One region of the Microbacterium proteolyticum genome, then DNA from elsewhere that is predicted to be linked to it. Evidence: predicted binding sites of a transcription regulator. Region 1 holds the regulator's gene; the other holds the start of a gene.
The links. Region 1 encodes HspR, which represses chaperone genes until heat shock. Its sites were predicted from a motif close to AAGTTGAGTCNNNNNGACTCAACTT; they were not measured.
Positions count from the first base shown of each region.

Region 2: P8R59_RS17615 (ATP-dependent Clp protease ATP-binding subunit) is a predicted target of HspR. The motif match lies at 8,733-8,757, and genes of this name have one in related genera.

Region 1 is NZ_CP121274.1:849,198-864,189, reverse strand. It holds gene P8R59_RS04820 (DEAD/DEAH box helicase) at 1-1,558, shown strand, start outside; gene dnaK (molecular chaperone DnaK) at 1,880-3,748, shown strand; gene grpE (nucleotide exchange factor GrpE) at 3,761-4,369, shown strand; gene P8R59_RS04805 (DnaJ C-terminal domain-containing protein) at 4,378-5,370, shown strand; gene P8R59_RS04800 (heat shock protein transcriptional repressor HspR) at 5,438-5,881, shown strand; gene P8R59_RS04795 (alpha/beta fold hydrolase) at 6,074-6,910, shown strand; gene P8R59_RS04790 (helix-turn-helix domain-containing protein) at 7,055-8,101, shown strand; gene P8R59_RS04785 (TetR/AcrR family transcriptional regulator) at 8,171-8,767, opposite strand; gene P8R59_RS04780 (helix-turn-helix transcriptional regulator) at 8,910-9,800, shown strand; gene P8R59_RS04775 (GlxA family transcriptional regulator) at 9,808-10,815, opposite strand; gene P8R59_RS04770 (potassium channel family protein) at 10,995-11,717, shown strand; gene P8R59_RS04765 (hypothetical protein) at 11,755-12,348, opposite strand; gene P8R59_RS04760 (ABC transporter ATP-binding protein) at 12,490-14,217, shown strand; gene P8R59_RS04755 (ABC transporter ATP-binding protein) at 14,214-14,992, shown strand, end outside.
Region 2 is NZ_CP121274.1:3,503,847-3,518,838, forward strand. It holds gene P8R59_RS17585 (ATP-dependent DNA ligase) at 1-1,298, opposite strand, end outside; gene P8R59_RS17590 (RecQ family ATP-dependent DNA helicase) at 1,480-3,123, shown strand; gene P8R59_RS17595 (DoxX family protein) at 3,230-3,634, opposite strand; gene P8R59_RS17600 (DUF1349 domain-containing protein) at 3,677-4,285, opposite strand; gene P8R59_RS17605 (LLM class flavin-dependent oxidoreductase) at 4,282-5,067, opposite strand; gene P8R59_RS17610 (LLM class flavin-dependent oxidoreductase) at 5,064-5,945, opposite strand; gene P8R59_RS17615 (ATP-dependent Clp protease ATP-binding subunit) at 6,189-8,717, opposite strand; gene P8R59_RS17620 (hypothetical protein) at 8,825-9,658, opposite strand; gene P8R59_RS17625 (EI24 domain-containing protein) at 9,716-10,480, shown strand; gene P8R59_RS17630 (hypothetical protein) at 10,506-10,655, shown strand; gene P8R59_RS17635 (class I SAM-dependent methyltransferase) at 10,730-11,776, shown strand; gene P8R59_RS17640 (DUF3817 domain-containing protein) at 12,027-12,491, opposite strand; gene P8R59_RS17645 (FUSC family protein) at 12,775-13,797, shown strand; gene P8R59_RS17650 (PfkB family carbohydrate kinase) at 13,815-14,660, shown strand; gene P8R59_RS17655 (nucleoside hydrolase) at 14,657-14,992, shown strand, end outside.

The DNA.
Region 1 (14,992 bases):
CGGTACCGGCAAGACCGCCGCGTTCGCCCTCCCGGTGCTGTCGCAGATGGAGACCGGGCACAAGAACCCGCAGGCCCTCGTGCTCGCCCCGACCCGCGAGCTCGCGCTGCAGGTGTGCGAGGCGTTCGAGAAGTACGCCGCGCACATCAAGGGCGTCTCGGTGCTCCCCGTCTACGGCGGCCAGGGCTACGGGCAGCAGCTGTCGGCCCTCCGCCGCGGCGTCGACATCGTCGTGGGCACGCCCGGTCGCATCATGGACCACCTCGACAAGGGCACCCTCGACCTCAGCGAGCTGAAGTACCTCGTGCTCGACGAGGCCGACGAGATGCTGAAGATGGGCTTCGCGGAGGATGTCGAGACGATCCTCGCCGACACGCCGTCCACCAAGCAGGTCGCGCTCTTCTCGGCGACGATGCCGGCGCAGATCCGCCGCATCTCGGCGCAGTACCTCAACGACCCCGAAGAGATCACGGTCAAGACCAAGACCACGACCTCGGCGAACATCACCCAGCGGTACCTCGTCGTGTCGTACCAGCAGAAGATCGATGCGCTCACCCGCATCCTCGAGGTCGAGAACTTCGAGGGCATGATCGTCTTCACCCGCACGAAGAACGAGACCGAGACGGTCGCCGAGAAGCTGCGCGCCCGCGGCTACACCGCCGCCGCCATCAACGGCGACGTCGCGCAGGTGCAGCGCGAGCGCACGGTCAACCAGCTGAAGTCGGGCAAGCTCGACATCCTCGTCGCGACCGACGTCGCAGCGCGCGGTCTCGACGTCGAGCGCATCAGTCACGTCGTCAACTACGACCTCCCGATCGACACCGAGTCGTACGTGCACCGGATCGGCCGCACGGGACGCGCCGGACGAACCGGGGATGCCATCAGCTTCGTGACCCCGCGCGAGCGTCGCATGCTCACCGCGATCGAGAAGGCCACCCGCCAGCCGCTGACGGAGATGTCGCTGCCGAGCGTCGATGACGTCAACGCCACGCGCCTCACCCGCTTCGACGACGCGATCACCACCGCGCTCGAGGACACCGCTGCGATCGCGACTTTCCGCGACGTGGTCGCCCACTACGTCGCGCACCACGACGTGCCTGAGGCCGACGTGGCCGCGGCGCTCGCCGTGGTCGCGCAGGGCGACACGCCCCTCCTGCTGGAGGAAGAAGCGCTGTCGCAGCCGCGCTTCGACCGGGATCGCGACCGCGACCGCGACCGTGCGCCCCGCGAGGGCGCGGAGCGCCGCGAACGCCGCGACAGCGACGGCCGGTTCGCCACGTACCGGATCGCCGTCGGGCGCCGACAGCGGGTCGAGCCGCGCCAGATCGTCGGGGCGCTCGCGAACGAGGGCGGCCTCCGCCGCAACGACTTTGGCGCCATCCAGATCCGCCAGGACTTCTCGCTCGTGGAGCTTCCGGCCGACCTCCCGCGCGACACCCTCAACCGGCTGACCGACACCCGCATCTCGGGCGTCCTCATCGACCTGCGCCTGGATCAGGGCGGCCGGTCCGCGAAGCGCACCGAGCGTCCGCAGCGCCGCTCGTACGATCGCGACTGAGCCCGCGGCATCCCTCCTTCGACGCCCTCGCGACCTGCCCGGTCGCGGGGGCGTCGTGGTTCGCGGCCGCTTTGGGGCGCGTTTGTGCGTTCGGGGCGTGGTTTTTCGCGCCCCAACCGCACAAACGCGCCCCAAACCCGTGGATGCCGGCTCCAGACGACCCGACCCGCCACTGGAAAAGTTGAGCCAATTCATATCAAGTCTGCTTGACGCCCCGAGTCGCCTGCGTTAGCCTTGAGTCATCGCGGCTCAACCCGCGCAGCAGACTTTACGAAACCCCGAGTCGTGGCATCCGCCCGACTCATGATCAAGGAGACACATATGCCACGTGCAGTGGGAATCGACCTCGGGACGACCAACTCCGTCGTGAGCGTGCTCGAGGGTGGCGAGCCGAAGGTCATCGCCAACGCCGAAGGCTTCCGCACGACCCCCTCGGTCGTCGCTTTCACCAAGGACGGCGAGGTGCTCGTCGGCGAGACCGCCAAGCGCCAGGCCGTCACCAACGTCGACCGCACGGTCTCGTCCGTCAAGCGCCACATGGGCACGAACTGGACGTTCGACGTCGACGGCAAGAAGTGGACGCCGCAGGAGATCTCCGCGCGCATCCTCCAGAAGCTCAAGCGCGACGCCGAGGAGTACCTGGGCGACAGCGTCGCGGATGCCGTCATCACGGTGCCCGCGTACTTCAACGACGCCGAGCGTCAGGCGACGAAGGAGGCCGGCGAGATCGCGGGCCTGAACGTCCTGCGCATCATCAACGAGCCCACCGCCGCCGCTCTCGCGTACGGCCTCGACAAGGGCAAGGAGGACGAGCTCATCCTCGTCTTCGACCTCGGTGGTGGAACGTTCGACGTGTCGCTGCTCGAGGTGGGCAAAGACGACGACTTCTCGACCATCCAGGTGCGCGCCACCGCCGGTGACAACCGCCTCGGTGGAGACGACTGGGACCAGCGCGTCGTCGACTACCTCATCAAGCAGTTCAAGGACACCACCGGTGTCGACGTCTCGGGCGACAAGATCGCCCTCCAGCGCCTCAAGGAGGCCGCGGAGCAGGCCAAGAAGGAGCTGTCGAGCTCGACCTCGACCTCCATCAACCTGCCCTACCTCTCGCTGACCGACTCGGGCCCCGTGTCGCTGTCCGAGACGCTCACCCGCGCGAAGTTCGAGGACCTCACCAAGGACCTCCTCGACCGCACCCGCAAGCCCTTCTCGGACGTCATCCGCGAGGCCGGCGTGAAGGTCGACGACATCGCGCACGTCGTGCTCGTCGGTGGCTCGACCCGCATGCCCGCGGTCGCCGAGCTGGTGAAGAAGGAGACCGGTCGCGACGCGAACAAGGGCGTCAACCCCGACGAGGTCGTGGCCGTGGGCGCAGCGCTCCAGGCCGGTGTCCTCAAGGGCGAGCGCAAGGACGTGCTGCTCATCGACGTCACCCCCCTGAGCCTCGGTATCGAGACCAAGGGCGGCATCATGACCAAGCTCATCGAGCGCAACACGGCCATCCCGACCAAGCGCAGCGAGACCTTCACCACCGCCGACGACAACCAGCCGTCGGTCGCGATCCAGGTCTTCCAGGGCGAGCGCGAGTTCACGCGCGACAACAAGCCGCTGGGCACCTTCGAGCTCACCGGCATCGCCCCGGCTCCCCGTGGCATCCCGCAGGTCGAGGTCACCTTCGACATCGACGCCAACGGCATCGTGCACGTGTCCGCGAAGGACAAGGGCACGGGCAAGGAGCAGTCGATGACCATCACGGGCGGCTCGTCGCTGCCCAAGGAGGACATCGAGCGCATGGTCCGCGAGGCCGAGGAGAACGCGGCGGAGGACAAGAAGCGCCGCGAGTCCGCCGAGACCCGCAACCAGGCCGAGACCCTGTCGTACTCGATCGAGAAGCTGATCAAGGACAACGAGGACAAGCTGCCCGAAGAGGTCAAGACCGACGTCCAGGCCGACGTCGACGCCCTCAAGACGGCGCTCGCCGGTGACGACGACGACGCGGTCAAGACCGCGTTCGACAAGCTCAACGCGAGCCAGGGCAAGCTCGGCGAGGCGATCTACGCGTCGTCGCAGGCCCAGGGTGAGCAGGCCGACCCGAACGTCGGCCAGCCCGGCAACGGTGAGACGCCGAACCCCGAGGAAGACGTCATCGACGCCGAAGTCGTCGACGACGAGACCGACGAGAAGAAGTAAGCGACAGAACTGATGGCACACAAGGACGACGAACAGCCCCAGGGCTCGGGCGCCGGTCCTGACGAGACGACGGGGCCGGAGGAGAACACCTCCGGCCCCGCGCCGTCGGGCGAGCAGACCCCGGATGCCGAGGGCCTCACGATCGAGGACATCCTCGGCGCCGAGCAGACCCCCGAGGCCGCCGCAGAGGGGGCGTCCTCCGACAAGGAGGCCTCGCTCCTGATCGACCTCAAGCGCCTGCAGGCCGAGTACGCCAACTACCGTCGGCGCACCGAGGAGCAGCGCGAGCGCGAGATCGAACGCGCGAAGGGCGAGGCCGTGAAGGGCCTCCTGCCCGTCATGGACGACCTCGACCGCGCCGAGAAGCACGGCGACCTCGTCGAGGGCACGCCCTTCGCGGCGATCGGCGACAAGGTGCGGGCCGTGGCCGAGCGACTCGGCGTGGTCTCGTACGGCACCGCCGGCGAGCCCTTCGACCCGCAGCAGCACGAGGCGATCTTCCAAGCGCCCACCCCGGGCGTGACCCAGGCCACGGTGCTCGAGGTCGTCGAGGTGGGGTACCGCCTCGGCTCCGTCGAGCTGCGACCGGCCAAGGTCGTCGTCGCCGTGCCGGTCGAGTAGGAGGACACATGGCGAGTCAGGACTGGTTCGACAAGGACTTCTACAAGGTCCTCGGTGTCGACAAGGGCGTGAGCGCTGCCGATCTGAAGAAGACGTACCGCAAGCTCGCGCGCCAGTACCACCCCGACTCGAACCCGGGTGATGCCAAGGCCGAGGCGAAGTTCAAGGAGATCAGCGAGGCCTACGCGGTGCTCAACGACCCCGAGCAGCGCGAGGAGTACGACCAGATCCGGGCCATGGGCTCGGGGGCGCGCTTCTCGGCACCCGGGGCCGGCGGGGGCGGCGGTTTCGACGACGTCTTCAGCCGGTTCGGTCAGCAGCGCGGAAGCGCGTCCGCTCCCGGCGGTGGCTTCGAGGACTTCTTCTCGATGTTCGACCAGCAGGGCGGCGGCTTCGGCTCCGGCCGGTTCGGTCAGACCACGGGCGGCTACCGCGGCTTCGGTGGACCGCAGCGCGGAGCCGACGTCACCGCCCGGACGACGCTCGACTTCGTCACCGCCGCCAAGGGCGAGACGATCACCCTGCAGGGCGAGGACGGTGTCCCGTTCAAGGTGAAGATCCCCGCGGGGGTCGCCGACGGCCAGAAGATCCGACTGCGCGGTCGCGGCCGTCCGTCTCCGGACGGCGGCGAGAACGGCGACATCGTCGTGACGGTCGCGGTCCGACCCCACCCGGTGTTCTCGCGCGAGGGGCTCAACCTGCGGCTGACGGTCCCCGTGACCTTCACCGAGGCGGCCCTCGGCGCCACGATCGAGGTGCCCACCCTCGGGGGAGAGCCCGTGCGGCTGCGTGTCGCACCGGGCACCCCCTCCGGACGCGTCTTGCGCGTCAAGGGGCGCGGCATCCATTCGTCCAAGGGCACCGGCGACCTGCTCGCCGAAGTCCAGGTGGCCGTTCCGCAGCACCTCAGCGACGAAGCCCGCGAGGCCCTCGAGCGCTTCCACGCGCTCGAACCGAAAGAGAATCCCCGCGCCGACCTGATGGCCAAGGCGCGTCAGTGACGCCGTGCTCCTGGCATCCGCCACAATCGGATGCCAGGAGCACGCGATCCACGAGAGAGGAGAGGCCGTGTCCGACAAGGAACTCGATGAGGATGCGCCGATCTTCGCGATCGCCGTGGCCGCCGAGCTGTCGAACATGCACCCGCAGACGCTGCGGCAGTACGACCGGCTCGGCCTGGTCGTGCCCGCCCGCACGCAGGGTGGATCGCGGCGGTACTCCAGCCGTCACGTGCAGCAGTTGCGCGAGGTCGCGCGCCTGTCGAGCGAGGGGATGAGTCTCCCCGCGATCGCGCGTCTCCTGGCGCTCGAGGAGCGGGTGCACGAACTCGCGCGGCGCGTCACCGACCTGGAGCGTCAGCTGATGGCCGAGCGCCAATCGCGTCCGGGCGCGCGGGTCTTCGCCGCGGGGGCCACGGGTTCGGTGGTGACGCTGCGCCACGGGGCGCGCGTGCGGCGGGCGACCGACGTGGTGCTCTGGCGCCCGGGCGGGTTGCTCGACGACGAGGACTGACGGCCGACGCGCCGGGACGCGCTGAGGGTGCGCGGCGACGCGTGACCCGCACCTCGCCGCCGGTCGGACGTTTCTCGGACGATTGTCGGATGCCGGTTCCCCCACCCCCTCCTACAGTGAGGCGTGTTCACCGGCGACGCCCCGGAACACACCCCCGGAGGGCGCTCGTCGAACATCCGAGCGGAGGCTGACATGCCATTTGTGACCACGACCGACGGTGCCGAGATCTTCTACAAGGACTGGGGCAGCACCGACGCCCAGCCCCTCGTCTTCCACCACGGATGGCCGCTGTCGTCCGACGACTGGGACGCCCAGCTGCTGTACTTCCTCGACAAGGGCTACCGCGTCATCGCCAGCGACCGCCGCGGTCACGGCCGCTCGTCGCAGATCGGCACCGGCCACGACATGGACCACTACGCCAGCGACGTCAGCGCCGTCGTCGAGCACCTCGACCTGCACAACGCCATCCACATCGGTCACTCGACCGGTGGCGGCCAGGTCGCCCGCTACGTCGCGCAGTACGGCGAGCCGCAGGGTCGCGTCGCCAAGGCCGTGCTCGTCGCCGCCGTGCCGCCGATCATGCTGCAGAGCGACACCAACCCCGAGGGCACCCCGCTGTCGGTGTTCGACGGGTTCCGCGAGGCGCTCGCCGCCAACCGTGCGGAGTTCTTCGAGGCCGTGGCATCCGGCCCCTTCTACGGCTTCAACCGTGAGGGCGTCACCGCCTCGCAGCCCGTCATCGACAACTGGTGGCGCCAGGGGATGACCGGCAGCGCGCAGGCCCACTACCTCGGCATCAAGGCGTTCTCCGAGACCGACCAGACCGAGGACCTCAAGGCCATCACGGTCCCGGTGCTCGTGCTCCAGGGCGACGATGACCAGGTCGTGCCGTACAAGGCCGCCGCGCTCCTGCAGCACGAGCTGCTGCAGAACTCGACCCTCAAGATCTACGAGGGCTACCCGCACGGCATGCTCACGACGCACGCCGACGTGATCAACCCCGACATCCTGGCGTTCATCCAGGAGTGATCGGTTCTCCGCATCCGACGGCGCGCTCCCACCCGGGGCGCGCCGTCGTCGTTCCACCGTGGGTCTCAGAGGGCCACGCGCGTCGCGGCGGGCGTCCGTACCGTGGGCCGTACCCACCCCGGACCGCACGTGAGGAGCCGCACGATGCACCCGCCGCAGATCATCGATCAGTTGTCCCACGCCCTCGGTCGACGCGTGACCCTCCGCCGCGCCGATGAGCCCGCGGATGCCGACGCCGACATCGCGTTCGGCGGTGGTGCGCTGCGCATCGGCGGAACGGCGCGTGCCGACCTCTCGCCGCGCGAGTGGGCCGTGGTCGACGCCGCGGTGCACCTCCTCGAGATGGCCTCCGGCGCGAGTCCCGCGGCGCGCCGCGACCGCGTGTTCGCGAACCTCATCGACGACGACTCGAGCGTGCGTCGGGATGCGCTGTGGGAGCTCCGTTCCCGCCGCTGGATCGACGGCCGCGCCGACGGCATCGAGCTGCTCGCCGTGGTGCTCGACCCGGCACCGGAACTGGGCATCGTCGCGTTCGGGCGCCGCCTGGCGACCGTCCTCCACGGTGCCGTGCAGTTCGTCGGCGCCCACCGAGGAGCCGCGATCTTCGTGGCATCCCGCACCCTCGACCTCGACGCCCGGAACAGGGCGGTGGATGCCGAGGCCGCCGCGCAGGGCATGACCGCCCGGGGGTTCGCGCTGGCGGCGGGGTCGCCCGACGACGGCGACGTGGATGACGCGGTTTCGCGCGCGATCCGCTCCGCGCACCTGCGCGCGACCCTCCCCGAGCAGGTGACCTCGGTGCGCGCCGAGGACCTCGGCGGCTGGGCGCTCGTGCAGACGCTGCCCCGCTCGCGCTCGCTCCTCGTGCAGGCGTGCCCGGCGGCGTTCGTCCTCGCGTCCGCGGAAGACTCGACGCAGCGCGACACCGTCGAGGCGTACCTGGATGCCGCGGGGCGCGCCTCCGTCGCCTGCCAGCGCCTGCACATCCACCGCACGACGCTGTACTACCGGCTCGAGCAGATGCCGGAGGCCGTCCGCGAGGCCCTGGCCGACGGCCTGCAGCGGAGCACGCTGCACCTGACCCTCAAGCTCCTGCGGCTGTGGGACGAGGAGCTGCGCCGCGAGGAGCCGGCCGCGGTGACGCCGGTGCCGCTGCCGCGCGAGCGCACCGCGGAGCGTCTGTTGGCGTAGAACCGACGGCCCGGGCGCCGACCCCGCCGGGCGCGGGCGAAGCTGCGGACGGGCCCGGGCACCCGGGCGTCAGGCCGGGCGTGCGACCAGCCGCGACGAACGCGCCGCGAGCTCGCGCAACCGCCGCGGCGGCACACGCAGGCGGCTGAGCTGCACGATGCCCTGGGAGGCGAGCACCGTGGTCTCGGCCGCGCGCCGTGCGTCTGCGGGCGAGAGGGCGATGTGGTGGGCGTCAGCGGTCTCGCACAGCCGTGCGGTGAGCGCGGACTCCATCTCGTCGATCGCGGCGTCCGCCACCGCGAGGACCTCGGGGAACCGGTCGCCGAGCTCGGCGATGCTGTTGAGCATGAGGCATCCACGTCGGTCCGCGTAGGAGAGGCAGTCGGAGACGACGCGGTCGAGGTACTCCGAGGCGGCGGCTTCGAGGTCGGCGCTGGGTCCCGCCGGACCGCCGGAGGCGAGCTCGACGCGAGCCGCGCAGTAGCGGCCGAAGACGCGGAGGAAGAGTCCGAGCTTGCTGCCGTAGCGCGCGTAGAGGCTGCTCGTGCCGACGCCGGATGCACGGGCGACCTCCTCGAGCGAGGTCCGGTCGTATCCGCGCGTCCAGAACAGCTCCTGCGCCGTATCGAGCAGATTCTGCTCGTCGTACTGCCGAGGCCGACCCATGAGGCAACGCTATCCCGTCGCCCCCGGGGGCTCTCAATGCACTCGTCCGGTTGCGACGTACTCCTGTCCGTTCGTGCAGCACGGGAGGAACCGCTCCCACGGAGAATTGGAGGGAGCATTCCACTACTCGCCGGAGGCTGATGTGAACGACACCGCGGGGCCGTTGGCCGCGTTCCTTCGCGACCGCCGCGAGTCGTTGACGCCCGAGCGGGTGGGGATCGCGCGGGAGCCGCGCCGACGCGTGCGGGGCCTGCGGCGCACCGAGGTGGCAGACCTCGCCGGCATCAGCAGCGACTACTACCTGCGGCTCGAGCAGGGCCGCGGTCACCAGCCATCACGGCAGGTGCTCTCGGCGCTCGGCCGTGCGCTGCTCCTCGACGGCCCCGGCGAGGAGTATCTCCACCGCATCGCCGATCTTTCCGGCGACGGCCCACCGTCGGCCGAGGAGGACGACCTCCCGGAGGGCGTGGCGATGCTCGTCGACCTGTACGCCGACACCCCCGCCTACGCCCTCAACGGCACCCTCGACGTCGTCGCCGTGAACGCCCCGGGGCGGTTGCTCGCACCCGACCAGCTGCGCATCGGTTCCAACCTCCTGGTCTCGGTGTTCGAGCATTTCCCCGACCCGCACTCCGAGCCGGACTGGCGTCGGACGGCCGAGACGCTCGCCGCCGCGCTGCGGTACTACGCCGACCCCCGGAGCCCGCGCCTGCGGGAGCTCGTGGCGGGGCTGTCGGCGAGCGACCCGCGCTTCGCGGCGATCTGGAGCCGGTGCGAGATCCGCCCGCACCGCAGCTCACGGCCGATGGTGCACATCGAGCCGCACGGCTGGGTGCGCCTCCACAGCGAGACCCTCGCCGTCCCCGGCACCTCCGGCTACACCGTCACGGTCTTCTTCGCAGAACCGCGCACCCCGGGCGTCGCCGCTCTTCGCGATCTCGTCGCCCGCGCGCGGGCGGAGGACGAGGGGGATGCCGAGTACGTGGCATCCCCGTCCCTCGCGTCCGGGGTGCCCCGGCGGCAGGCGCTCTGACCCCGGGTCAGGCGGGGGACGGGAGGTCGTCCTCCACGGGGGACGGTGCGTCCGTGACGCTCGATGCGCGGAACCGCCGCTGATACGCCGACGGTGTCGTCCGATACCGGTCCACGAACGCGCGGCGGAGCGCGGCGGCGGACGAGAATCCCGCCGCCGCGGCGGACTCGGCGACCGTACGCCCGTTCTCGAGCTGGTTCACGGCGAGCTCGAGCCGCAGCGTCGCGATGTAGGCGCTCGGCGTGACGCCGAGTTCTTCGCGGATGACACGGGTGAGATGCCGCGGGCTGACGTTCACGTGCGCGGCCAGTCCGGTCACGGTCGTCGGCCGGGTCGGATCGTTCGAGACGTACTCGGCCACCGCCTGCGCGAGGGGCGTCCGCGGAGCCGGGAGCTTCAGCGCCGCGGAGAACTGCGACTGCCCCGCCGAGCGGCGCATGTACACCAGCAGGTGCTGCGCGACGCTGCGCGCGACGTCGGTGCCGAGATCCTCCTCGAGCAGGGCGAGCGCGAGGTCGATCCCGGCGGCAACGCCCGCCGACGTGTAGATGTCGCCCTGCCGCGTGTAGATGCGCTCCGAGTCCACCGCGACGAGCGGATACCGGTCGGCGAGCATGTCGGCGAACTTCCAGTGCGTGGTCGCGGGGAAGCCGTCGAGCAGGCCCGTCGCCGCCAGTCCGAACGCGCCGCTGCAGATCGAGGCGACCCGCCGCGATCTCTGCGAGAGCGACAGGATCGCCGCGCGCAACTCGGGGTCGTCGAAGACGGCGGGGGCCAGCTCGCTGCCCGGGATGATCACCGTGTCGAGCGGCCCGCTGTCCGCGGCCGCGCCATCGACGCCCAGGCGCAGCCCCATGAACGCCTCGACGCCTTCGCCGGTGGGCGAGAAGAACAGGATCTCGTACGCCTCGGTCGCGAGATTCGCCTCGGAGAACACCTCGGCCGGGCCGACGAAGTCCAACGCCTTCACCCCGTCGAACAGAAGGAAGCCGATGCGGCGGCGTTCGGCATCCATGTCGTGTCCTCCGGGTGATGCACGGGCGAGGGATGCCTCCACCCTTCCACCGATCGGGCTCCGGCACACGGCGATCTCCTCCGACAGGTGTCGCAGCGGCCGCTCGCGGCGCTCGCGTTCTGTGGGGCCGCGCCCGGCGCTCCTCGCCAGCGCGTGATCGCCGGTCCTAGAGTGCGAACATGACGCTCGCAACCGTTCCTCCCCCGGTGGGCCGACGCGGCGAGAGCGCCGCGACGCGGCGGTGGGAGGCGTGGACCTACTGGCCGCTCACCGGCCTCGCCCTGCTGTGGGTGGTCGTCTACACCGCGCAGGTGATCGGCGACATCCGAGGGCGCTGGGAGGGCGTCACCTTCACGTTCATGCTCGCGGTGCAGGTCGTCTTCGCCGGCGACTACCTTGTGCGCCTGCTGTGGGCGCGGCCGCGGGGTGTGTGGTTCCGGGCCCATCTGCTCGATCTCGCCGTGGTGTTCGTGCCGATCCTCCGGCCGGTGCGGCTGCTGGGTGCCCTGACCCGGCTGACGAGCTTCACCCGCACGGCCGGCAGTTCGGTGCGCGCGCAGCTGATCATCTACGGTCTCGGCAGCGTGCTGCTGCTCATCTGGCAGGTCGCCCTCGTGGTGCTCCAGACCGAACGGCACGCCCCGGGGGCGAACATCCGCACGTTCGGCGACGCCCTGTGGTGGGCCGTGTGCACCGTGACCACGGTCGGTTACGGCGACTACGCGCCCGTCACGGTCGTCGGTCGACTCGCCGCCGTCGTGCTCATGGCCGGGGGAGTGGTGCTCGTCGGTCTCATCGTCGCGACGATCTCGTCGTGGGCGAGCGAGCGCGTCGCCCACGCGCACGACCGGCGTCGGGTTCAGCCCGACGACGCGGTCGATCTCGCGCACCCCGACCGGTGAGGGCCCGCGGTCCGCACCGTCGAGCGGGGTCGCGTCGTCAGGCCGGACCGAGCCGCAGCACCGTGGCCGACTCGCCCACGCGCAGGTCGTCCACGACCCGGAGCGTCCGCGCGACGTCGTCGACGGCCGCGATCACGGTGCCGAACCGCTCGCGGTCGGCGCACACGGCGGTGACCGTGACGAAGTGCGCGCCCGTGTCCCACGTGTAGGTCGCGAAGGGAGGCGTGCGCGTATCGGTGGGAAGCGGCATCGCGAGCTTCTCGCCGACCCCGAGGTGCGGGTTGGGGAACGACTCGGTGTCGTCGTACTCCATGGGCATCATCGCGCGCGCGGCGCGCAGCTGCGACGTCGCCTCCTGCAACTGCGCCATGACGACGAGCAGGTCGGGGTCGCTGCGCCACACCCACACCAGCACGCGGCCGGCCGCGCGGCGCATGAGGAGCGGCGCGGCCTGACTCGCCACCCAGGCGAAAAGCCCGCTGCCCGGGCGCTCGGTCGCGCCGACCGCGCGGTTCGCCTGCGTCAGCAGCATCCGGATCGCGGCCTTGCGATGGCGTCTGCCGCGCAGCCCGAGCGAGCCGGTGACGGGCACCCAGAGGTCGGTGGGGGCGTCTGCCTGGAGTCGGGGCATGGCTCCAGCCTACGAGTCCGGATGCCACGATGCCGGGGTCGTCGTACGCCGACGGCGGAAGCGCTCCCGCGATGTCGGAGGTTCGTGCCACTCTTGATCCGCGGTGGTCGTGCCGCCCCGATCGGACTCCCGGAGAACGTCGTGCTCGGAAAGCTCCTCATTCGGTATCTCTCGAGATACCGCTGGCTCCTCGTCGCCATCCTGGCGTTCCAGGCCGCGTCCGCCGTCGCGACGCTGTACCTGCCCCGCCTGAACGCCGACATCATCAACCTCGGCGTCGCCCAGGGCGACACCGGATACATCTGGTCGCGCGGCGCGATCATGCTCGTCATCTCGCTCGGGCAGATCACGGCATCCGTCATCGCCACGTACTTCGCCGCGCGTGCGGCGATGGCCGCCGGGCGCGACATCCGTCGCGACGTCTTCGAGTGCGTGAGCGGATTCTCGGAGCGGGAGCTCTCGCAGTTCGGTGCCGGGTCGCTCATCACGCGCAACACGAACGACGTGCAGCAGGTGCAGATGCTCGCGATGATGGGCGCGACGATGCTCGTCAGCGCCCCGCTCCTCGCGATCGGCGGCATCATCATGGCCCTGCAGCAAGACGTGGGCCTCAGCTGGCTGATCGGCGTCGCGGTGCCGGTGCTGCTGGTCCTGGTCGCGCTGATCATCGCGCGGATGGTGCCGCTCTTCCGGAGCTACCAGACCAAGCTCGACGCGGTGAACCGCATCATGCGCGAGCAGCTCACCGGTGTGCGCGTGGTCCGCGCTTTCGTGCGCGAGCGCATCGAAGAAGAGCGCTTCCGCGGCGCGAACACCGACATCCTCGTCGTGGGTCGCAAGGTCGGCTCGCTCTTCGTCCTGCTGTTCCCGCTCGCGATGCTCTTGCTGAACGTCACCGTGGTCGGGGTCATCTGGTTCGGCGGCATCCAGGTCGACGCCGGCGGGGTCGAGATCGGCACGCTCTTCGCCTTCATCCAGTACGTCGCCCAGATCCTCGGCGGCGTGCTCATGGCCAGCTTCATGACGGTGATGATCCCGCGCGCCGCGGTCTCGGCCGAGCGCATCACCGAGGTGCTCGACAGCGACTCCACCCTCCGTCGTCCCGAGAACCCCGTCGCAGCCTTCCCCGCTCCGGGAGAGGTCGTCTTCGACGACGTGGCGTTCGCGTACCCGGGGGCCGAGGCGCCGGTCGTCTCGGGCATCAGCTTCACCGCGGCTCCCGGCGAGACCGTCGCGATCGTCGGATCGACGGGAGCGGGGAAGACGACGCTCGTCTCGCTCATCCCGCGCCTGTTCGACGTAACCGACGGCGCCGTGCGCGTCGGCGGCGTCGACGTGCGGGAGGCCGACCTCGACGAGCTGTGGCGCGGCATCGGGCTCGTGCCGCAGCGTCCGTTCCTCTTCAGCGGCACGGTCGCCTCGAACCTGCGATTCGGTCGAGAAGAGGCGACCGATGACGAGTTGTGGCGCGCGCTCGAGATCGCGCAGGGCCGCGACTTCGTTCAAGAGATGGAGGGCGGCCTCGAAGCCCGCATCGCCCAGGGCGGCACGAACGTGTCCGGCGGGCAGCGCCAGCGCCTGGCCATCGCCCGCGCGATCGTGCACCGCCCGCGCATCCTGGTCTTCGACGACTCCTTCTCGGCCCTCGACCTCACCACCGACGCGCGATTGCGCAGAGCCCTGTGGGAGGAACTGCCGGACGTGACGAAGATCGTCGTGGCGCAGCGCGTCTCGACGATCACCGGAGCCGACCGCATCGTGGTGCTCGAAGACGGGCGGATGGTCGGGCTCGGCAGCCACGACGAGCTGCTCCAGACCAGTGCCACGTACCGCGAGATCGTCGAATCGCAGCTGGGGGTGGAAGCATGAGCACGCCCGACGCCCTCACCGAGGAAGAACGCGCCGAGCTCGAACTCGCCGAGCAGGCCCGCCAGGGTTCCGGCGACTGGAACAGCGTCGCACCGGGCAAGGCCGCGGCCTTCGGCCCGAGCTTCCGCCGTCTCATCGGTCTGCTGCGGCCCTACGCGTGGGCCTTCGCCTTCGTCTCGTTCCTCGGGGCGATCGGCGTGGTGCTCGCGGTGCTCGCCCCGCGCGTCCTGGGCAACGCCACGAACATCATCTTCGAGGGCGTCGTCTCGAAGTCCCTGGCCCAGGGCTTCCCCGAGGGCACCCCGAAGGACACCGTCGTCGACGCGCTCCGCTCCGCCGGGCAGGGCGACGTCGCCAACATCGTCTCCGCCATGGACAACTTCCAGGTCGGGGCCGGGGTCGACTTCGACGCGCTGCGCGTCGTCATCGTCACCGTCCTCGCGATCTACGTCGGCTCGTCGCTGCTGTCCTGGATCCAGGGCTACGTCATCAACGTGATCATGGTGCGCACCATGTGGCGCCTGCGCGAAGACGTCGAGGCCAAGATCAACCGCCTGCCGCTGTCGTACTTCGACAAGGTGCAGCGCGGCGAGCTCATCTCGCGCGTGACCAACGACATCGACAACATCACGCAGACGATGCAGCAATCGCTCTCTAGCGCCCTCACCTCGGTGCTGACGGTGGTCGGCGTGCTCATCATGATGTTCAGCATCTCGTGGCAGCTGGCCCTCGTCGCCCTCGTCTCGCTGCCGCTCATGGCGGTGATCTTCGGCGT
Region 2 (14,992 bases), 1.2 Mb from region 1:
CCCAGCAGTTCGTCGGTGAGTCCCTTGAAGGTCTTGCCGACCATCACGAAGCCACCGGGGTCGCCGAACACTCCGCGGGGGTCGAGCGCTCCGAGGTGCAGGTTCGAGAGCCAGCCCGAGCGGCGCCCCGACCCGCGCTCGACGCCGAGCACGACGAGGTCGAAGGTGTGCACGGGCTTGACCTTCAGCCAGCTCTTGCCCCGGCGCCCCGCCGTATACGGCGCGTCGACGCCCTTGACCATAACGCCCTCGTGACCCGCCCGCAGCGCCGCCCGGGAGAAGGCGTCGGCGGCATCCGGATCATCGGTGACGATCGAGGGGATCCGCAGGTCGGGGGCGATCCGTTCGAGCTCGGCTCGTCGCTCCGACAGCGGCTCGTCGATCAGATCGCGACCGTCGAGGTGGAGGAGGTCGAAGAACCACGGCCGGAGCGCGATCTCGCGGGCGGTCTCTGCCCCGAATCGCGCCATCGTGTCTTGGAACGGCCGTGGCGCGCCGTCGTCGTCAAGCGACAGCGTCTCGCCGTCGAGGATGACGTCGGTCACGGGGAGAGCCCGCACGACCTCGACGATCTCGGGCACCCGGTGCGTGACGTCGGCCAGGGTCCGCGTGAACACCCGCACGTCGTCGCCGTGACGATGCACCTGCACCCGCGCTCCGTCGAGCTTGTACTCGACCGAGGCGAGACCGGCGACCGCCAGCGCCTCCTGCACCGACGTCGCCGTGGAGGCGAGCATCGGCTGCACGCCTCGACCCACGACGAGTCCCACGGATGCCAGCTCCTCCGCCGATCCGGTGAGCGCCACCTCCGCCGTCGCGCCGAGGTCGCCCGACAGCATCGCGGCGCGGCGGACGACCGCGCCGTCGCGGTCGGACGCCCGGGCCACCGCGTCGAGGAGCACGCCCTCGAGCGCGCCCGTCCGCAGTTCGCCGGTCATGACGCGCACCAGGAGATCCCACTCGTCGGGGGTCGCCCGGCGCGACAGGTCGTCGAGGACCGTGATGCGCGCCGCCGCGGAACCGCTGCCGGAGATCGCGGCCAGCCGCGAGAACGCCGCGTCGACGTCGGCGACGGTGAGCTCGGAGGTCTCCGCGTGGTCGCCGTCCCGCGCGACCAGCGTGCGCCAGCCGATGCCGAGACGGCCCTGTCGTGGTGCCGCGGTCAGCAATCCGATCGCGGGCAGGATCTCGTCCGGCGCCAGCCCGCGGAGCAGGTCGGCGAGGGCGTCGACCTTGACGAGCCGCGAGCGGGTGGCGGCCACGGTCGTCAGCGCGGCCTGCAGTTCACCAAGGAGCATGGGGGCATCCTGGCATCCCCCTCCGACATTCCCGGTCGGCTTGCGCGCAACGCGTCCGGCTGCCACCGAGGCGATCACGGCGACCCCTCCCCGCGGATCACACCCCGCGTCGCTCCGCAACCCCCACGAAGGCGACGGAGCGGTGGCGTGTGCTGGTCTCCTCCCCCAGGAACGAGGTCCCGTGAACGCTCCCGCCACCGCCGAACAGTCCGCCCGCACCGCCCGCGAGGCCTTCGGGTGGGACGCGCTGCTGCCGGGACAGGCCGAGGCGATCGACGCCGTCGTCGGCGGTCGCGACACCCTCGTCGTCTTCCCCACCGGCGCGGGGAAATCCGCGGTCTACCAGATCGCAGGATGCGAACTCGGCGGCGTCACGGTCGTCATCTCCCCGTTGCTCGCCCTCCAACGCGACCAGATCGCGTCGATCGACGCGGCGCCCGACGCCCCCGCCGCCGTCGCGCTGAATTCGCGCACGGGAGCGCGCGGACGGGGAGCGGCCTGGGCCGCGATCGAGAGCGGCGAGCCGGTGTACGCGTTCCTCGCCCCGGAGCAGCTCGCCAACCCCGACGTCTTCGACCGTCTGAAACGCGCCGACGTGCGCCTGGTCGTCGTCGACGAAGCGCATTGCGTGTCGGCCTGGGGGTTCGACTTCCGCCCCGAGTACGCCCGCATCGGAGACGCCGTCGAGGCCCTCGGCCACCCTCCCGTCCTGGCGCTGACGGCGACGGCATCCGGTCCGGTCCGGGACGACATCGTCGCGAGCCTGGGCATGCGCGACCCGCATCTCGAGGTGCGCGGCATGGACCGTCCGGAGATCCACCTGTCGGTTCGTCGGCACGAGCACGACGCCGACAAGCGTCGTGCGGTTCTCGACGAGGTCATGGATGCCGAGGGCGCCACGCTCCTCTACGTCGCGACCCGCAAAGAGACCGACGCCTACGCCGACGAACTGGTTTCCCGCGGGCGCCGCGCCGCGCCGTACCACGGGGGGATGGCGCAGAAGCGGCGCGACGAGGTGCATGCGGCCTGGAGCGCGGGCGAGCTGGACGTCGTCGTGGCGACGTCCGCGTTCGGGATGGGCGTCGACAAGGCCGACGTCCGGTGCGTCGTGCACGCTGATGTCACCGAGTCGCTCGACTCCTACGCCCAGGAGATCGGTCGCGCCGCTCGGGACGGACAGCCGGCGCGCGCCGTGCTGCACTACCGCGCCGAAGACTTCTCGTTGCGGTCGTTCTTCGCGGGGGGACACAGCCGCCGCTCCGACATCGCCGGGGTGTGGGACGTGCTCCGTCGAAGCGAGATCCCTCTGCGGGCGAAGGACGTCGCTGAGCAGAGCGGTCGCTCGACCCGTGCGATCGGCCGCGTCCTCACGCAGCTCGTCGCGAGCGGACTGGCGGAGTCCGGTCCCGACGGGATCTCCCCGACCTCCACCGTCTCCGCGGGGGACGCCGTGGCCGCCGTGCGGGAACGCGACGCGTCCGAGGAACGCATCCGCGCCTCGCGCATCGAGATCATGCGCGGGTACGCGGAGACCGTCCGCTGCCGCCGGCGTGCCCTGCTCGAGTACTTCGGCGTCGAGGCGGCCGAGCACTGCCGCACATGCGATCGGTGCGACGTCGTCGACGCCGCGCCCGTCGCCTCCGCGAACGCCGAGCCGGACGAGCTCCGGGTCGACTCCACCGTCGACCACCACGAGTGGGGAACGGGCACGGTGATGGCCGTCGAGGCCGACCGCCTCACGGTGTTCTTCCCCGACCACGGCTACAAGGTGCTCGCCCGGGCCGCCTTCGACCGCGGCATCCTGGAGCTCGGCGACGCCGCGTAGCGTTCCGCGGCGCCGTCTGCGGCGGTTTGGGGCGTATTTCGCGCATTGGGGCGCGGAATACTCCGCCCCGAAGCGCGAATCACGCCCCAAAACCAGGACGAGAGGGTCACTCGCGCGTCGACCACCACGCCCACGCGATAAGCGGCACCTGCAGGAACAGCCGCACGAACCGCGCCCGGTCGGTGCTCAACCCCGGCGCCGACCGTCCGGTGCGCCACTGGTGCACGTTGCCGGGGAACACGGCGACGAAGAACGCCGCGACCGCGGCACCGATGCGCCCACGTTCCCGGGGCAGCGCGACGAGCCCGACGCCGAGCAGCACCTCGGCCGCCCCGGATGCCACCACGATCGCGTCCTTGTCGGTGTGCAGCACCCGCGTCGCCCAGTCCGGGACGACGATGCGGTATCCGCGACGCCCCCAGGTCACGTGGCTGACTCCCGCGGCGATGAGCAGGGCGGCCAGCGCACCGCGCGCGACGGAACGGACGGGGGCACCTCGACGTCGTGGCATCCGGTCAGTCTGCCACCGGCGCGGTGCGGCGTGCGGTCGGGCTCACGTGAGATCTCGAAGGTCGGTCAGCGATCGACGCGCGAAGTCGATGCCGTCGAACACCGCCGTCGCGTCGTCCCCCATCGGCGCCTGGGCGAGAAATCCCAGCGAGATGCTCGACGGGTCGGCGTCCAGGCGGAACAGTCGGACGAAGTGCCACGCCGCTCCGTCGACCGAGAAGTGGAACGCGTAGGCGGCGCCCACGCGAGCGATCCGGAGGAACACGGCATCCCCGGGGATGAGGGGCCCGTTCGCATCGTCGGAGAAGCCGTTGGTCACGACACTGACGACCATCGGCTCCCCCTGTGGGGAGTTCTCGTTGCAGAGCTTCGCCCAACGATCGACACCAGACCACAGCGCGAGCGCTCCCGCATCGAACGTCGAGCGCGCGCCGAGGACGCGCACCCGCGCGGAGAGGACGAAGTCCCCCTCCGGAGCGGGGAAGGCGAGCGCCGTCGCGGCGTGTTGCCACGGACCTCCCGTGGAGTCATTGGTCCAGTCGACGCCGCGAGCCGCCCGCAGCGTGAGGGCGCCGGACGCGTCGTCGACGGACGCCTCACCGTCGGCACCCGTCCAGTGCAGCGACGGGAGACCGGGCAGCGAGGGGATCATGCGCTCACGCTCGCACTCGCCTGCGTCGGCCCCGTGCGCCGCACGAAGTCGATGTAGGCCTCGACGGTGTCGTCGGGGACGATCGCCCGCAGCACCACCTCGTCGACCGCGGCGGTGTACGCCTCGAGTGCTCCCGCGAGCTCGCTGGCGTCGCGGATCGTCGTGTCGGCGGCATCCACCCCCATCCGGGCGAAATTCGCGGCGTAGTTCGGGAACGACGCGTACCGCGCGGTCTCGGCGTCGAGCCTGGCTCGCGCAGCGTCGACGATCGCCGTGCGCACGTACACCGCGACATACGCGTCGGGCCCGAGCGCCTCGGCCTGGGCTGCGGCCTCGGTGGGCGGCACCCAGTTCAGCAGCACGCCCTCAGCCTCGTCGGCACCGAGACGGCGCATCTTGGGTCCGAGTGCGCCGACGAGAACCCGCGGGATCCCCGCTCCGTGTAGCACCGCGATCGCCTCGCGCACGCGGGCGAGGGCGCCCTCCTTCGCCATGCCCGAGCCGATGCCGAGGGTCAGCCGGTCCCGCGGGAGCGCGAGGGATGCCACCTCCGCGGCGATCTCGGTGGCGGATCGACGGTCCACGGGCACGACGCCCGTGGCCAGGCGGAGCGTCTTCGTGACGCGGGCGGCCGCGGCGAGCGCCGCGAGTGCATCGCCGTCGGGGGTGTCGTTGATCCAGAGGGTGTGGAACCCCGCGGCCTCGACGGCGGGCGCGATCCCGGCGACGGCGTCGGGTCCGAGCGAGCCGGCGAGACCGATCGAGACGACACCGCGGCTCACGAGACGCCCCCCGCGGCGGGCACCTCGACGGCGACCTGTCCGACGGCCGAGAAGAACACGTGCAGATCGACGTCGTCGGTCGGCAGCAGGACGACGTCGTCGACACCGGCGGCCTGGAAGCGCGCGACGCCCTCGGCGACGTCGCCGACGGATCCCGCGAGTGCCCGGTCGGCGGCATCCGGTCGGTCTTTCAGCACGGCGCCGACGCGCTCGGCCGCACCCGGCCCGAACGCGGTGAGGACGTAGGCCACGATGTCGGGACTGCCGTCGCGCCCCGCCTCGGCCCACCCGGCGCGGACCGTGCGGACGGCCTCGGCGATCTCATCGACCGTGTGCCGGCTGTCGAGGATGACGCCGTCGGCCACCGCCCCGGCGAGGTGCAGCGTCTTGGGCCCCTCTGCCGCGGCGTACACCCGGGGCGCGACCACCGGCGGCCAGTCGAGCGCCACGTCGCGCAGCCGCACGTACCGGCCTTCGGCGCTGACGGTGTCGCCGGCCAGGAGCCCACGGAGGGCCGGCAGCTGCTCCTGCATGAGGGTCAGCGGCGAGGCGGCCTTCGCCCCGACCTGCCGCATCCAGTCCTGCACGCCGTGGCCGAAGCCGGGCAGAAGTCGTCCGGGGAACATGCGCTCGATCGTGGCGACCTCCATCGCGGACGCCGCCACGTTGCGGAGCGGGAACGGCGCGATGCCCACGCCCACGCGCAGGTGGTCGGTGGCGGCGAGCGCGGCGGTCGCGGCGGCCCACGCCGACGAGCGGAAGCAGTCCTCCCACAGCCACAGCTCGGGCACCCCCTCGCCCTCGGCGACCCGCGCGGCCTCGCGCAGTTCCTCGGGCGGGTGCGGGTAGGGGCTGAAGATCGTGCCGATACGACTCATGCCCCTACTCTGCCGTGCCCCACCGACATCTGGCAGGGGCGCGGCAACGCGGGCGCTCAGGGCACCCGTCCCGGCGCGTGCCGAACTCCGGAGAAACTCGGCGCCGCAGCTTCCACGCCGCGGCCAGGGGCCGAAAGTGCCACGAAACTCCGGAGTCCGGCACGCATCCGGCACGCACCAAGGCCGACCCCGGCACGACGAGGGCCCCCGGAACCCGAGAGTTCCGAGGGCCCGACGCCGGCCTTACGCGGCGAGCGCCTCCACGGCGGCCCGCACGACGAAGCCGGATGCCGTGGCATCCACGGACACCGCTCCCCCGTCGGCCAGGTCACCGGCGACGAACAGGTCGGCGATGCGGTCGTCGATCTCACGCTGGATGACCCGGCGGAGCGGCCGCGCGCCGTACTCGGGCTCGTACCCGACGTCGGCGAGCCGGTCGACGGCGGCATCCGTCACCTCGATGGTGACTTCGCGCGATGCGAGCCGCTTCGACGTGCGCTCCAGCAGCAGGCGGACGATGTCGCGCAGCTGCGCCTTCTCGAGCTTGCGGAACATCACGATGTCGTCGATGCGGTTGAGGAACTCGGGCCGCATCGCCTCGCGGAGCTTGCCCATGACCCGGTCGCGCAGGTCGTCGTCGGCGAAGTCGCGTCCGGCGGTGGTGAATCCGATGGCTCCCGAACGGGATGCCAGGTACTCGCTGCCGAGGTTTGACGTCATCACGATGACGGTGTTGCGGAAGTCGACCGTGCGCCCCTGGCCGTCGGTCAGGCGCCCGTCGTCGAGCACCTGCAGCAGCAGCGTGAAGACGTCGGGGTGGGCCTTCTCGATCTCGTCGAACAGCACGACGGAGTACGGGTTCCGGCGTACGCGCTCGGTGAGCTGCCCGGCCTCGTCGTAGCCGACGTATCCCGGAGGGGCACCGATGAGCCGCGACACGGTGTGCCGTTCGCCGAACTCGCTCATGTCGAAGCGGATGACCGAGGCGTCGTCGTCGAACAGCGAGCCGGCCAGGGCCTTCGCCAGTTCGGTCTTGCCGACACCCGTGGGTCCGAGGAACAGGAAAGATCCGACCGGTCGGTTCTCGTCGCCCATCCCGGTGCGGTTCCGGCGCACGGCCTTGGCGACCGCCGTGACCGCGGCATCCTGGCCGATCACTCGGGCGTGCAGCTCGGTCTCGAGCTCGGCGAGACGTCCGCGCTCACCCGCGGTCAGGCGCGAGACCGGGATGCCGGTCGACCGGCTGATCACCGCGGCGATTTCGGGCTCGTCGACCACCGCGTCGGGGCGCGGGGCGGACGTCGCGGACGCCAACCGCTCCTGCACCGCGGCGATCTCGTCGCGGATGCGCGAGGCCTCCTCGTAGTGCTCGGCCGAGACGGCGGCGTTCTTGTCGGCCTCGAGGGTCGCCAGACGCTCCACCAGCGCGGTGGTGTCGACGGTGACGCCGAGGCGCAGGCGCAGCCGCGCCCCTGCCTGGTCGATGAGGTCGATGGCCTTGTCGGGCAGCACGCGATCGGGCAGGTAGCGGTCGCCGAGCTCCACCGCGGCGCGGAGGGCAGCGTCCGTGTAGGTCACGGCGTGGTGCTCCTCGTACGCGGAGCGCAGACCCCGCAGGATCTCGACGGCATCCGTGATCGACGGCTCGCCGACGCGCACGGGCTGCAGGCGCCGTTCGAGGGCGGGGTCCTTCTCGATCGTGCGGTACTCCTTGAGCGTCGTCGCCCCGATCAGGTGCAGCTCGCCCCGGGCGAGGCGCGGCTTCAGGATGCTCCCGGCATCCATCGCCCCTTCGCCCCCGGCGCCGGCGCCCACGATCGTGTGGACCTCGTCGATGAAGACGACGAGAGCGCCGGACTGCGCGGCGATCTCGTCCATCGTCTGCGTCAGACGCTCTTCGAAGTCGCCGCGGTAGCGGGCGCCGGCGAGCATCGCGGCCAGGTCGATCGACACCACGCGCGTCTCGCGGAGCTGCTCGGGCACCTCTCCGGCGACGATCGCGCGGGCGAGACCCTCGACGACGGCGGTCTTTCCGACGCCGGCCTCACCGATCAGCACGGGGTTGTTCTTCGTGCGGCGGCTGAGGATCTCGATGGTCTGCTCGATCTCGTCGGCGCGTCCGATCACGGGGTCGAGGCGGCCGGCCGCGGCGAGCGCGGTGAGGTCGGTGCCGAAGCGGTCGAGGTTCGGGGTCGTGGATGCCGTCTCCTCCGGCGCCGCGGTCTGCTCGCCGCCGACGACGGTCTCGCGCACGCCCTGGGTCAGGGCCTCGGCGGTGACGCCGGCCTGCGCGAGGATCTGCCCGGCGGGGGCGTCCTGCGCCAGCACCAGCGCGAAGAAGAGGTGGTCGGGGTCGACGTACGTGGATCCCGCGGCCCGGGCCACCTGGAAGGCGTGGAACAGCGCGCGCTGGACCGATCCCGCCACGACGGCGCCGTCGACGTCGGCGGCGGGACCGGCGGCCGGCAGGCGGCTCTCGGCGGCGCGGGCGATCGCGGCGGGGTCGGCACCGAGTCGGGCGACGGCTTCGCGCGCGGGCGACTGCCCGACGAGCACGTGCAGGACGTGCAGAGCGTCGAGCTCGTGCTGACCGCGGGCGAGCGCGTAGCGACCGGCGTCCTGGAGCGCCTCTTGCGTGCGGGCGCTCAGGAACCGGCTGAGGTCGATCGAACGCTCGGCGCGCGCCCGCTCACCGGCGAGGTAGCGCGCGAGGAACTCGTCGAACGACTGGGCACCGTTGTCCCCGGCGCCGGGGGTGACATCTTCGGGCAATTCCGTCTCCTGTGATACGTGAGTGGAGTCGACTCAAGTTTGCGACTTGAGTGGCTGCGTATCAAGTTCAACGGACGGGCTCCGAGGATATTCCCGGCTCCTGCCCCTCACGCGCGAAGCCGCGGATCGGGCTCGTTCCACAGCTCCGCCGTCTGCAGCAGCCAGAAGACCGCGAACAGCACGAGCGCCAGCGACTCCCCCAGGAACACCCACGGCACGGGACGCGTGACGTCCCCTCCCGCGATGGCGAGCACGAGCGCCGCGGCGAGCCCGGCGAGGGCGATCAGGATGCCGAGTGCCACCGCCGCGTACGCGGGACGGAAGCGCTCCGGCGCGCGTTGCGGTCGCCACGCCGCGATCGCGGCCACCGCGCCGATGAGGAGGAAGAAGCCCACCGCGGCGGTGTTGTGCGCGAAGAGGAGGAACGCTCCGGGTGCGACGAGCGCGCACGTCCCGAGCCCCAGGACCACGACCCCCACCGCCGCCGCGGTGAGGGCGGCCCCGCGCGACATCGTCCCCTGCACGATCGACAGCACGACCCCCGCGACCACCCCGACGAGCACCACGGATGCCACGCTCACGCCGTTGTTGAGCATGGCGGGGAGGACCGCGGGCGGGACGCACCGCACGGCCTCCCCACACGCCTCGGCCTCGACGGTCGTGGGGACGACCGCAATCACGAGCGCCAGGACCGCGGCGACGTCGAGCAGCCCCTGTTCGACGCTGTGCCCCGAGAGCGCGACGAACGCCGCCGCCACCACGAAGAGCCCCGCCACGAACATCGGTCCCGCCGGGGTGTAGTACGCCGCGCTGAGCGACGGCAACGACCCGCCCGTGATCTGCTCCACCGCGACCGCGACGGCCAGCAGCAGCGTCGCCGCGAGGATCGTCAGGCGCACGTACCGGTAGGTGCGCTGAGTCGAAGTGGTGCGGATGCGCATGCGCACATCTTGACAGCGGCCCCCGACGTTCCCCGGCACCTCTGCGAGAATGCCCGGATGCGCGAGTTCCTCCAGGGCGCCCGGATGCTCCTCCGCGGCCTCGGCCAGTGGCGCCGCTCCCCCGGTGCGATGGCGCTCGGCCTCATCCCCGGCTTCCTCGTCGGCCTCGTCTTCGGCGCGGCGCTCGTCGGCTGGGGCATCCTCCTCGGCGAGGTCGTGGACGACTGGACCCCCTTCGCGAACACCTGGGATCCGCTGTGGGCCACCGTCCTGCGCACCGCGATCGCCGTCGCCTCCTTCGGGGCGGCCGCGTTCCTCGCGATCGTGTCGTTCACCGCCGTCACCCTCGCGGTCGGCGAACCCTTCTACGACCGCATCTGGCGCGCCACCGAGCTCACCGCCACCGGCAAGGTCCCGGATGCCGACTACGGCTTCTGGCGCGCCGCCGGAGACGCGGTGCGCCTCATCGTGCGCGGCGCGTTCGCGGCGCTCGCCGCATGGCTCCTCGGCCTCATCCCCTTCGTCGGCGGGGTCCTCGGGTTCGTCGTCGGCGTGCTGCTCACCGGCTGGCTCCTCGCCGACGAGCTGACTTCCCGCGCCCTTTCCGCCCGGGGGCTGGATCGCCGGGCACGCCGGGCGGTGCTGCGCGAGAACCGCGCGCGGGCCCTCGGCTTCGGTGTCGCGACGCAGCTGTGCTTCCTCGTCCCGCTGGGCGCGGTCGCGGTGATGCCGGCCGCGGTGGCCGGGAGCACGCTCTGGACGCACGCGGCTCTCCGCGAGACGCCGACCCCGGCGCACCGGACGCCCGACGCGGCACGATAGCCTGGAGCGACCGAAGGGATCCCCTATGTTCATCGTCTCGCTCATCCTGTTCGTCGGCGGCATGCTGCTGTTCGGTCTGTCGTTCTCGACCGCCGTCCCCGCGCTGGTCTTCGCCCTCGGCATCCTGCTGGTCGCCGCGTCGCTGGCGCTGCCCTTCCACTTCGGCACCCGGTAATCGCCGCCCACGACGCCTCGGCGCCCTTCTCTCTCGACGACCTGCGCCGCTGGCCCGACCTCGAGGGTCCCGATCTGGTGGCGGTGGATGCCGCCGACCGCCTGATCCTCGACGAATCCGCCGCCGCGCGGGCGGACATCCCCGACGGCGGACTCGTCGTCATCGACGATGCGTACGGCGCCCTCACCCTCGGCGCAGCCGCGCCCGGGGCGCGTGGCATCCGCGTTCATCAGGACGCCCTGACCGGTGAGCAGGCGCTGTCCGCCAACGCCGACCGCGCCGGGCTCGACGGAACCTTCACGCACCACGACCTGGATGCCGAGCTCGTCCGCGACGCGCGCGTCGTCCTGCTCCGTCTCCCCCGCGCCCTGCGCGCGCTCCACGACATCGCCGGGCTCATCGCCGCGTACGCGCACCCCGACGTCGTGGTGTTCGCCGGCGGGCGGCTGAAGTACATGACGCCCACGATGAACGACGTGCTGCGCGAGCACTTCACGCGCGTCGACGTCACGCACGCGCGGCAGAAGTCGCGCGTGCTCGTCGCCCGCGGTCCGCATGACGGCGCCGAGCCGCAGCCGGAGGCCGCGACCGTCGACGGCCTCGAGGTGCGCGCCTTCGGCGGCGTCTTCGCCGGAGCGTCGATCGACATCGGCACGCGCCTCCTCCTCGCGCACCTCCCCGACCCCGTCGACGGCGCGATCGACTTCGCCTGCGGCACCGGCGTCGTGGCCGCGGCGTGGACGCTGCGGCATCCGTCGGTCCGGGTCATCGCCACGGATCAGTCCGCGATCGCGGCGGCGTCCGCCCGCGCGACGGCCGCGGCCAACGGGGTCGCCGACCGGGTCGAGGTCGTGCGCGACGACCTGCTCGCTTCGCGGCCCGACGCGAGCGCGTCGCTCATCGCGCTGAACCCGCCGTTCCACACCGGAGGTGCGATCACCGAGGGCGTCGCGCCGCGGATGTTCGCCGACGCGGCGCGCGTGCTCGCGCCCGGCGGAGAGCTGTGGGTCGTGTGGAACTCCGCGCTGCAGTACCGTCCCGCGCTCGAGCGCCTCGTCGGTCCGACCCGTCAGGTCGCGCGCGACCGCAAGTTCACGGTCACCGTCTCGACGCGGCGCTGACCCTCAGGCCTCTCGTCCCACTTCCGACGGCGCGCGTCCCACAAACCGTCGGTCTCCGCAGCCCAGAACCACCGAAACGGGGACACGGTCCCACCGCCGCAGCACCTCAGCGGCGCCCGCGACACCCCTCGTCCCACTTCCGACGGCGCGCGTCCCACAAACCGTCGGTCTCCGCAGCCCAGAACCACCGCAACTGGGACATGGTCCGGCAGCAGCCGGCAGCAGCAGCCACTGCCGCCGCGACAATCCCTCAGCTCTTGCCACCCGGCGGGCCGACGACCAGCAGCACGGCGAAGATGAGCGCGACGACGACCGCGATCAGGATGCCGAGCACCCAGGGCCGCCGCAGGAAGAACCGCAGCAGCCGGTCGAGAGGCCGCTGGTCGCGCGGGTCGTCGCCCGCGTCGAGCCGCCACGCTCCGCGCAGCCGTCCGGTGCGGTGCAGCCACAGCTCGGTCGGCACGGTGGCGTACGGGATCACGGCGCTGACGATCGCGACAGCCGCCGGCCCGACGCCCCAACGCTGATTCAGCGCGACGAGCACCGCGGTCGCCCCGTACGCGAGGAAGACGAACCCGTGGATGCCACCTCCGATCGTCACCGCGATCGACAGGTCGGCGGTGGCGCGGAGGATGAGACCAGCGATCAGCAGGGTCCACGAGATGGCCTCGGCGATCGCGAGTGTGCGAAACAGGGTCAGGGGCGTGCGGAACACGTCTCTCCTCGTTCGGGTGCGGGGCTTCCCACCCTACGGAAAGGCCCCGGCGCGCACCCGCCGCACTGTTCGACGTCGAGGCAGCCCGCACTCACTCGATCGGTTCGTCGTCGTGGTCCAGCGTCGGATCCGACTTCTCACCCTGGGCCGCGGTGGACGTGTCGGGCTCGGGGCCGGGATCGATGGGCGGCAGGTCGCGGTCGGCATCCATGGCTCCACCCCACCACAGCGGCGGACGGATGCCAGGGCCTTGACCTCCGCCCCCGCCGCGTAGGCTGGTCGGGTGGCGGAATCCCGGGGACGCGTGTGGACCGGGGTCATCCGCATCGGCCCGCACCGCGGGGATCACCGCGTCGCAGCCCGTGCCGCCCTGAGCGTCGGCGTCCCCCTGCTCGTGCTGCTGCTGATCGGCCGACTGGACCTCAGCGTCTACGCCTCGTTCGGGGCTTTCGCGGCGCTGTACGGGCGCCTCGACCCGCCGCGGACGCGCGTGCGGATGCAGGCCACCGCGGGCGGCATCCTCGTGCTCTCGATGCTGCTCGGGACGCTGCTGTCGGGGCTGTCGGCTCCTCCGCTCGCGAGCGTGGTCGTCGTCGCCCTGCTCGCCGCGGCCGTGACGCTCTTCGCGTACCGGGCGCAGTGGCATCCGCCCGGCGCGCTCTTCACGGTGTTCGCCGCGGGAGCGTGCGCGAGCTTCCCGGCGACGGCGGCGACGTTCGGCATGGTGCTGCTGGTCGGGGTGAGCAGCGTGGTGTGGAGCCTGCTCGTGACGACGGCGTTCGTGCTCGCGCGACGCGGGTCGTGGCGACGCCCGAAGCGGATATCCCCGCCGATCGGCGCTGTCGCGTGGGAGATGACCGCGACGGTCGGGGTGGCTGCGCTCCTTGCCGGGATCGCGGGCGTCCTGCTCATCGGGACGCACTGGTACTGGGCGATGGTCGGCGCCGTGGCCGCGGTCGGGGGCGCCCACGTGACCGCGCGGCTCATCCGCGGAACCCAGCGGCTCGTCGGCACCCTCGTCGGCGTCCTGATTGCCGCGGGCTTGCTGGCGCTGCAGCTGCCCCCGTGGGCGATTCTCGTCGTGGCCGTGGCGATGCAGGTGGGCGCCGAGCTGTTCGTCGGCCGCAACTACGGCATCGCGATGGTGTTCATCACACCGCTCGCGCTCCTCATGATCTCGCTCGCCTCCCCCGCCACGCCCGACATGCTGCTGCGTGACCGCGTGCTCGAGACCGTGATCGGCGTGGCGGTCGGCACGATCGTCGCGATCGTTTCGGCCGCGCTGCGGCGTCGCTCGACCGCCTGACCCCGAAGGAGACCCGGATGCCGGGACCCACCCCCGTCGCCCTGACCGTCGTCGGCGCGATCAACGTCGACCTCACCGCGCGCGTTCAGCGCGCACCCGGCCCCGGCGAGACCGTGGCCGACGGGGTCCTCCAGCGCGGACCTGGCGGCAAGGGCGCGAACCAGGCCGTCGCAGCCGCGCGCCTCGGAGCCGCGGTGCGCCTGGTGGGCGCCGTGGGCGACGACCTCGATGGACGCGGAGTGCGCGAGCAGCTGGCATCCGTCGGTGTCGACGCGTCGACCGTGCAGACGTCCGACGCCGCCACGGGCACCGCCCTGATCGTCGTGGATGCCACCGGCGAGAACTCGATCGTCGTGTGCGCCGGCGCGAACGCCGCGATCGACGCCGACGCCCTCGGGATCGAGCCCGGTTCCGCCGTGCTCGCGCAGTTGGAGGTGTCGGACGCCGTGATCTCCGCAGCCGCGGAAGCCGCCGGGTTCTTCGCCCTCAACGCCGCTCCCGCGCGTCCGCTCCCCGAGGGCGTGCTCGAGCGGGCCGACCTGGTGATCGTGAACGAGACGGAGTACGCCCAGCTCCCCGCGGTGCACGACGCTCCCCTCCTGTGCGTGACGCTCGGAGCCGAGGGCGCACGGCTGTACCGCCACGGCGAGCTCGTGGCATCCGCACCGGGGGTTTCGACCACCGTCCGCAACACCGTCGGCGCCGGCGACGCGTTCTGCGCGGCCTTGGTCGTCGGTCTGCTGCGCGGCGACGCTCAGGACCTCGCGCTCGCACGAGCGTGCGCCGTCGGAGCCGCCGCCGTCGCGGACGACGCGTCACAACCCGCGCTTGGTCTCCTCGATACCTACGGGGTGCCCGCGTGAGCCGCCGCCCGATCCTCGTCGATTGCGACACCGGCATCGACGACGCCCTCGCCCTCGCGTACCTGCTGGCCGAGCCCGCGGTCGAGATCGTCGGCGTCACGACCGTCTCCGGGAACACGGATGCCGCCCGCGGCGCCGCCAACACCCTGACGCTATTCGATCTCGCCGGGGTCCACGACATCCCCGTCGCCGTCGGTGCGCACCACTTCCGCGGGCGCGACTACGCCGGCGGGGCGCCGCACGTGCACGGCGAAGACGGCGTCGGCGGGATCGCGTGGGCCGCCGCCGACCGCTCCCCCGACACCCGCGCCGCCGTCGAGCTGATCGACCAC